Phyllobacterium zundukense: one gene and its partner. The protein of the gene in region 2 interacts with the protein of the main gene of each other region in a pairwise test. Links are inferred from orthologs where the notes say so. Each region holds a gene or a part of one and is shown on either strand. Other genes may lie near its edges.

Evidence for each region.
Region 1: the proteins of dnaQ (region 2) and dnaE interact in binary tests that used the Escherichia coli proteins (3 or more experiments, as listed by UniProt). The link is inferred for Phyllobacterium zundukense from one-to-one orthologs.

The regions. Positions count from the first base shown.
Region 1 is NZ_CP104973.1:3,328,065-3,332,735, forward strand. The notes cover bases 1-4,051. They hold dnaE (DNA polymerase III subunit alpha), read right to left. Parts: upstream 3,684-4,051; coding sequence 201-3,683; downstream 1-200. Other genes in these bases: N8E88_RS28680 (DNA polymerase IV), read left to right, coding at 1-95. In the rest of the region: N8E88_RS28690 (ABC transporter ATP-binding protein), read right to left, coding at 4,076-4,671. UniProt on the Escherichia coli protein: DNA polymerase III is a complex, multichain enzyme responsible for most of the replicative synthesis in bacteria. This DNA polymerase also exhibits 3' to 5' exonuclease activity. The alpha chain is the DNA polymerase catalytic subunit.
Region 2 is NZ_CP104973.1:1,108,469-1,112,350, forward strand. The notes cover bases 773-3,668. They hold dnaQ (DNA polymerase III subunit epsilon), read right to left. Parts: upstream 2,628-3,668; coding sequence 1,917-2,627; downstream 773-1,916. Other genes in these bases: N8E88_RS17770 (FxsA family protein), read left to right, coding at 773-1,227; secB (protein-export chaperone SecB), read left to right, coding at 1,358-1,864; coaE (dephospho-CoA kinase), read right to left, coding at 2,699-3,280; N8E88_RS17790 (shikimate dehydrogenase), read right to left, coding at 3,277-3,668. Outside these bases: N8E88_RS17765 (Tim44/TimA family putative adaptor protein), read right to left, coding at 1-565; more of N8E88_RS17770, read left to right, coding at 745-772; more of N8E88_RS17790, read right to left, coding at 3,669-3,882. UniProt on the Escherichia coli protein: DNA polymerase III is a complex, multichain enzyme responsible for most of the replicative synthesis in bacteria. The epsilon subunit contain the editing function and is a proofreading 3'-5' exonuclease.

The DNA.
Region 1 (4,671 bases), 2.2 Mb from region 2 along the record:
GCAACAATGCTGTCGAGACCGGATACACGTTCGGCAGGATCAAATCTCGAGTCGAAGCTCTGCCGGATGATACGGATTCAAACGAAAACCGGTGAATATGGGACAAAGACTCTCCCAATCTGGAACAAGAATAGCCGAATCTGGAACGAAATTTTCCACCCGGAATTGCAATTCAGTTGTTGCTGGTTGAGGTTTGCCTCTCAGGCCATCTCGACTTCCACAATTCCCGGTATGGCTTTCATCGCACTTGCGACCTGCGGACCGACACGATAGCGGTTCGGCAGTTCGATCTCCACTTCGGTTGCGCCATTTTCCTTGATCAGGATCAGGCTCACTACCTGGCCGTCGTTTTGCGGTATCAGATAGGGAGTAACGGCGCTCAATGGTTCGCTGGAACGCATATAAAGGCGCAAGGCCTTCTGCATGCGGGTCGCCTCGTCTTCGAGCGATTGAGCCGTCTGGATGCGCAGACTAATGCCCTCCGGCCGATCTTCGGCGCCAACAGTGACCACCACGGAACGACCTGGTTCTAGCAGATCGCGGTACTGCGCAAGAGCTTCGGAAAAGAGCACCGCCTCGAATTGTCCTGAAGAATCAGAGAATTGGATGATTCCCATTTTGTTGCCGGTCTTGGTCTTGCGCTCCTGCTTGGCCGTAATTGTCCCGGCAAGACGCCCTGCATTGGCGCCGCGCTTGACCGCCGCCGAAAACTCCGACCAGGTCTGGACGCGCATCTTTTCCAGCACTGCCCGGTACTCGTCGAGCGGATGCGCCGAGAGATAGAACCCCGCCGCTTCAAATTCCCGCCGCAACTTCTCCGCCGAAAGCCAAGGTGCAGCCGCGGGGAGTTGGATGGTTTGGGCACTTGCGGCCATTCCCCCGAATATATCCGCCTGACCACTAACGCTGTCTTCCTGCGTGCGTTGTGCATGACCGATAATCCGGTCGAGCCCGGCGATCAGGGCGGGCCGTTCACGCCCGAAACAGTCGAAAGCTCCAGCATTTATAAGGCTTTCGAAGACGCGGCGGTTGACGACACGCGGGTCGATCCGCTCGCAGAAATCCTCGAGGCTGGCATAGGTCGTCGCACCGCGTTTCTCGACAATATGATCGACAGCCGCTTCGCCAACACCCTTGATAGCCGCCAGCGAATAGAAGATTCGGTTTTCGCCAACCTCGAACAAACGGTAAGACGTATTGACCGATGGCGTGACGACTTCGATGCCGAGCCGCACAGCTTCCCGGCGGAAATCGTTGAGCTTGTCCGTGTTTGACATGTCGTATGTCATTGATGCGGCAAGGAATTCTACTGGATAGTGGGCCTTCATGTAGGCCGTCTGGAACGACACGATCGCATAGGCCGCGGCGTGGGATTTGTTGAATCCGTAGTCCGCAAACTTGGCGAGCAGGTCGAAGATGAAGTTGGCTTGCGGCTTGGTCACTCCACGCTCGACGGCTCCATCAACGAATCGGACCCGCTGCATGTCCATCTCGGCGCGGATCTTCTTGCCCATGGCACGCCGAAGAAGATCGGCTTCTCCCAGCGTATAACCCGACATTTCCTGCGCGATCTGCATCACCTGTTCCTGATAGATGATGACGCCTTGTGTTTCCTTGACGAGATGATCGATTTTCGGATGTATCGACGCCATCTCTTCATCGCCGTTCTTGCGCGCATTGTAGGTCGGGATGTTCTCCATCGGGCCCGGCCGATAGAGCGCGACGAGCGCGATGATATCCTCGATCCGGTCCGGCCGCATGCCGATCAGCGCCTTGCGCATACCGGTGCTTTCCACCTGGAACACGCCGACAGTCTCACCGCGGGATAGCATCTCGTAAGTGGGCTTGTCGTCGAAGGGCAGATCCGAAAGATCCACCGTGACGCCGCGCCGCTTGAGGAGATTGACGGCGCTCTGCAGCACCGTCAGCGTTTTCAGACCAAGAAAATCGAATTTGACCAGCCCGGCCTCTTCAACCATTTTCATGTTGAACTGCGTAACCGGCATATCTGAACGCGGATCACGATACATCGGCACAAGTTCCGACAAAGGCCGATCACCGATGACGATACCCGCCGCATGGGTCGAAGCATGGCGATAAAGCCCCTCAAGCTTCAATGATATGTCGAGCAATCTCTCGACGACTGGCTCTTTGTCGCGCTCTTCGCGCAGGCGCGGCTCGTCTTCGATTGCCTTGGACAGCGTCACAGGATTTGCCGGGTTTGCCGGCACCATTTTGGTCAAGCGGTCGACCTGACCATACGGCATTTCCAATACACGTCCGACGTCGCGCAATACGGCGCGAGCCTGGAGCGTACCGAAGGTTATGATCTGAGCTACCTGATCACGGCCATATTTACCCTGAACATAGCGAATAACCTCATCGCGCCGCTCCTGGCAGAAGTCGATATCAAAGTCCGGCATCGAGACGCGATCCGGGTTAAGAAAGCGCTCAAAGAGCAAAGAGAACCGAAGAGGATCGACGTCTGTGATCGTCAGGGCATAGGCGACGAGCGAACCCGCGCCTGATCCACGTCCGGGGCCGACCGGGATATCATGAGCTTTCGCCCATTTGATAAAGTCGCCAACGATAAGAAAGTAACCCGGATATTTCATCCGGGTGATGATAGAAATCTCGTATTCCAGCCGCTCCGAATATTGCTCGGCTGTATGGCCACCGGCTAGCCCCAAGGTCTGGATCCGCTGCGCAAGACCTTCCCGCGCCTGACGCGCCAGTTCATCGGCCTCGGCCTGCAATGCCGCTTCCGGGTCGTCGCTCTCGCCCGTAAAGCGCGGCAAAATCGGCGCACGGTTCTTGGGATAGTAGGAACAGCGTAGTGCGATCTCGACAGTGTTCTCAACCGCCTCAGGCAGATCGGCAAATAACTCCACCATCTCGTCTTCGCTCTTGAGATAGTGATCCGGTGTCAACCTGCGGCGATCGTCAATCGACAGAAGAGAGCCGGAGGCTATCGCCAAAAGTGCGTCGTGCGCTTCATAATCAGCACTTTTGGAAAAAAACACGTCGTTCGTCGCGACGAGCGGCAGTTCCAGTTCGTAGGCAAGTTCGACTTGCGCTGCTTCCAACGCGCGATCGTAACCGCGATGACGCTGGAGTTCGACATAGACTCGATCACCGAACAGCGATTTCAAATAGTTCAGCCGCTGCCGCGCACGATCAATCCGATCGTCCTTGATCGACTTGGCGATCGGGCCTTCGGGACCGCCGGACAACGCGATGATACCGTCCGCACGACCTTTCAGCCATGCCGAAGTGATATGCACGGGATCGCCCGCTGGGGTTTCCAGGTACGCACGGCTGACGAGACGCACGAGATTTGCATAACCTGCCTCGGTGGCCGCAAGGAGGACGAGCGGCGCCAGTCCTAGCGCTTCGCGCCTGTTGGCGCTGCGGCTTTCCTCTGCCTGGTCGTGAAAGGCGATATCAAGCTGACAGCCAATAATGGGTTGCAGACCTGCCTTCGAGCCCTTCTGGGCAAACTCAAGCGCCCCAAAAAGATTGTTCGTATCGGTAATCGCGATCGCCGGCGCCTTGTTGGCAACGGCAAGATCAATGACTTTTGGAACCTGCAGGGCGCCTTCAAGCAAGGAATACGCAGAATGGACTCTAAGGTGCACGAAGCGCAGCGCCTGTTTGCTCGCGGCGCTTAGACTGCTGTTTATCTGACCATCTGCCAATTATTCTGTCTCCGAAAACCTGAACGGAGAAGTTGATTCACCGCGCCGGTATAGTCCGACATGCGCGATGAAGTGTCCACCTGATTTGAGGATTTCGCCTGCTTCAGCAGTGGACAGAAATGGGATCGCAGGATCTCCAATCTCAGCGATCCCTGATCTATCAGATTGCGCTGACCCACATTGCAAACGTCGCTATGAACAGGCTGACTGTAACGAATGACATAACATCCTGGAAAAGTTCGCTCATCGGTAAAACCCTTCTTCGTTGTCTGTATGTATGTCTTTTGTTCTTTTTTTGTTCCAAAGTCAAGCACACCAAATCGCCTATTAGCGCTATGGTTTTCGAAATATTAATGGAAGGTAAAAGCGTCGCGCGATCAGAGGTTGGTGATTTTGCCGTCCTTGAGCGTCACCCGCCTGTCCATGCGGCGTGCCAACTCAAAATTATGTGTGGCTATCATGGCTGACAGTCCCGACTGTCTAACAAGTGCTTCAAGTGCTTCGAACACATAAGAAGATGTCACCGGATCAAGATTGCCTGTCGGTTCGTCAGCGAGGAGCACCAAGGGTGCGTTCGCCACAGCACGGGCAATAGCCACGCGCTGCTGCTCGCCGCCGGAGAGTTCGCTGGGGCGGTGTGAGGCACGCGCGCCAACCTTCATATAATCGAGTAGCTGCTGGGCCCGCTCGGACGCCACAGCCGGCTTCATTCCACGAATCAACTGCGGCATCATAACGTTTTCGAGTGCCGTAAATTCGGGCAGAAGGTGATGGAACTGATAGACGAAGCCGATATCGTTGCGACGGATTGCGGTGCGTTCTTCATCGGAAAGCGAACCACAGGACCTGCCATCGAGAATGACATCGCCGCTGTCTGGCCGCTCCAGCAATCCAGCTGTATGAAGCAACGTCGATTTGCCGGCCCCGGAAGGCGCGACAAGCGCCACCATCTCGCCTTTGCCAAGCGAAAAGC
Region 2 (3,882 bases):
CGAGCGTTGCCGAAATAAGTTCGCTGGTGATGCGCACCGTAACATGGGACTCACTGCCCTTCATTTCCGCGCCGATGATTTCCGCCTTGTTGATCCCGACGAACGAGGATTGCACTTTTTCGCCGCGTGCTTCGCGATCGGCAATGGCGGAAACGAAACCATCGAAGACTTCGCGCGACAGCAGGGTCTTCAATGTCTTGCGGTCACCATCGGCAAACGACATGACGATCATCTCATAGGCCATTTTCGAACCTTCGAGGAATTTCGCAGGCTCGAATGCAGGATCCGCATTCTGGATGGCGCGCAGGCCGTCATTCAACGGCGTGCCAGGTTTGGAAATGGCATCGATCTTTTCGAAGCTGTTTTCCTTTACTTCGCCGCGGCGTGGCAACGAAACGACATTGTCGCCAGGTTTGGACTTGTCGTCGGCATCGGCAGTGCGAGTATAGGGATTGAACGGTGGGCGTTCACTGCCTGTGCGGCGACCGAGGACCTTCCGCAGCTGCAGGAAAATCACCACTGCCGCCACGAAAAAGAAAATCGTTCCAAAGTCCAGATATTCCATGTCGCCTGCCATTCGTCCTAAATGTTCGTTTACGGCTTTCAATCTTCCGTCGAAATACCAAAAATATATAGATTGCCAACAGCAATCATACAAATACTCTTCACGCCATCCTATATAGGCATGAAATTGACACCGGCTATGGATAATATCCGGATATGTCCTTTGAAAGGTAAATTAGTTTGCGATCTCTTGTGCCCCTTTTCGTTCTGGCTTTGCCATTTCTTGAAATCGCCGGTTTCATTGTAGTCGGCAGCGAGATCGGTGTTTTGGCAACGCTTGGTCTGATAATCCTGTCGATTTTTGTCGGCGTGTTCCTTCTGCGCTTTCAAGGCCTTGGCCTCATCCAGAAAATCCGTGAGGAAACCGCCGCTGGCCGCACACCAAAACGCGAACTGGTTCATGGTGTCATGCTGGTTTTCGCGGCGTTCCTGCTGATCATACCTGGATTCATCACCGACATCATAGGCCTGCTGCTTTTCATCCCCGCTGTTCGGGACTTTGGCTGGCGCTGCATCAGTGACCGTGTGGTCGTCGTCAACTCCGGCGAACGCCCTCGTCGCCGTCCCGATACATCGCGCATCAAGGACCGGGTGATCGAACTCGATCCTGAAGACTACTCGAGCAAGCCCGATCCGGACTCACCGTGGAACCCGAAACCATAGGGATTCGGCGTGTCATTGAACTATGAGACTAGTGCGAGAGCCTTGCCTCGTTGAGGCACACATGCTAGCGACCCCTGCATTCATTCGATAACCGTGCAAAGCGGACGTAACAGAAGAAGGTTTCCAGACAATGGCTCAAAAGCCTGATGAAAAGGCCGAGAACGGCAACGAAGCGACAACTGGCAACGGTTCCGCTCAGCAGCAGACGCTGAATATACTGGCGCAGTATGTAAAGGACCTTTCCTTTGAAAGCCCCGGCGCTCCCTTGTCGCTGCGTCCGCGCGAAAATGCTCCCGGTATCAGCATCAATGTCAACGTCAACGCCAATCCGATCGCCGAAACCGACTTCGATGTCGTGCTCACGCTGTCGGCAAAGGCGAGCGAAGGCAAAGATGTCCTTTTCAATGCCGAACTCGTCTATGGTGGTGTTTTCAGGCTTGTCGGTTTCCCGCAGGAACATCTCTTGCCGCTGCTGTTCATCGAATGCCCGCGCCTGCTGTTCCCGTTCGCCCGCCAGATCATTGCAGAAGCCACACGTAATGGCGGCTTCCCCCCGCTGATGATCGACCCGATCGATTTCGCGCAAATGTTCCAGCAGCGCATGGCCGAAGAACAGGCCAAGGCGCAAGTCAGCTGAGCCAGACTATTTAAAGTTGAGAAAAACCCAGGTCTCGCCCGGGTTTTTTCACTCAAGCAGCGGAAGCTATGCGTTCGTTCCAGATGGCCTTGTCGCCAATCTTGTCGACCAGTTGCGCGTGGGCCATTTTCTCAGCCTCGGTTAAACGAGGCTGAAGCGGTATTGGCCGGCGGGAAATGATAATTGTTCCCGAGATATCACCTGACCGCTGGTTGTTTCCTTGTTCGGCAATCGTGAGGCCAAGTGCGGCCTGCTTGCCACCGATCAGCTCTATGTAGACTTCGGCGAGAAGCTGCGAATCCAGCAGAGCGCCATGCATCGTGCGGTGGCTGTTATCAATGCCATAGCGCCGGCAAAGAGCGTCGAGCGAATTCGGCCCCATCGGATGTTTTCGCCGCGCCAGCGCCAATGTATCCACGACGCGGTCATTGTGAATCGGCGGATGACCCAGCCGGTTGAGCTCCGCGTTGATGAAGCCCATATCGAAGGTTGCATTGTGGGCAATCAATTTCGCCCCGTCGATGAAATCCAGGAAGTCATGCAGTATCCCGGCGAAAAGCGGCTTATCGGCCAGCTTGTCATTGCTGATACCGTGCACGGCCAGCGCATCAGGATGGATGATCTTGCCTTCGGGATTGATGTAGACGTGGAACGTCCGTCCTGTCGGGAACCGGTTGATCAGCTCAACGCCGCCGATCTCTATGACACGGTCATCAAGCCGGTCAAGACCGGTCGTTTCTGTATCGAATATGATTTCGCGCATGTAATCACCCCTTTGCCCAAGTTCCACGAATCGGCCAATGTGGGCAAGTGGGGACTGAAATGTTATCCCCTCTATACTGTCAGCAGACTGATAATCCTGCGAATTTCACCTCGCGTGACGTCGAAATTATGGCGCGTGTCGATGATGAAATCGGCTCGGGCGCGCTTTTCCGCATCCGGCGTCTGGCGTGCCAAAATGGCGTTCAGCTTGTCTGGCGTCATGCCGGGACGTTCGAGAACGCGCTTTCGTTGCACTTCTTCAGGCGCGGTAACGACGAGTATCTTGTCAACCCGGTCTTCAGCCCCTGTTTCGAAGAGCAGAGGAATATCGACGACAATCAGTTTCGCACCGCTGGCGCGCGCGGCATCTCGAAATCTGTTCTCCTCGGCCCGAACAAGCGGATGGACAATCGCCTCGAGCTTTTCCAGCGCCTCCGGATTTCCCATAACCGCGGCGGAGAGTTTCGTACGATCCACCTTGCCTCCTTCGGTCGTTCCAGGGAATGCCGCCTCGATCAATGGAGCGGCGGCCCCGGAATAAAGCCGATGCACAGCCTCGTCTGCCGAATAAACCGATATGCCTTCGTCAATGAACATCTGAGCAGATGTTGACTTGCCCATGCCGATGGAACCCGTCAGGCCAAGCACGATCATATGGACGTCCCGCTATGGTTTGATCTGTCCATATCGGCGAGAATGAGTGCACGCAGTTCCGGTGTTACTTCCGGTGTGGCACCAAACCAATGTCTGAAACCGGGAACAGCCTGGTGCAACAGCATGCCAAGTCCGTCCACCGTTCTCAGTCCATGTGCGCGTGCTGTCTTCAGCAGCGGTGTTTCCAGCGGAACATAGACAATGTCTGTCAGCAGGGCATTTGAATTTGCAAACGACAGATCGATGCTCAGATCGTCCTTGCCTTCCATACCCAGTGAAGTCGTGTTGACAACGAATGTGGCGTCTTGCAGCAATTCAGGAATTGCCTGCCATCCATGCGCGCTTGTGCCGTACCCGAAGCGGTCCGCAAGTGCCTGCGCTCGATCCACCGTGCGATTGACTATGCGGATGTCGTTAAATCCTCGCTGCTTCAGTGCATAAACGACTGCACGACTGGCACCGCCGGCGCCGAGAACCAGCGCCTTATCGCCATTGTCCCAGCCTGCGCCAAGTGCATCCAGATTGGCGAGGAAACCGTAGGCATCGGTGTTACCACCCCACAACTCCCCATCCTCAAACCATAGCGTGTTGACGGCGCCTAT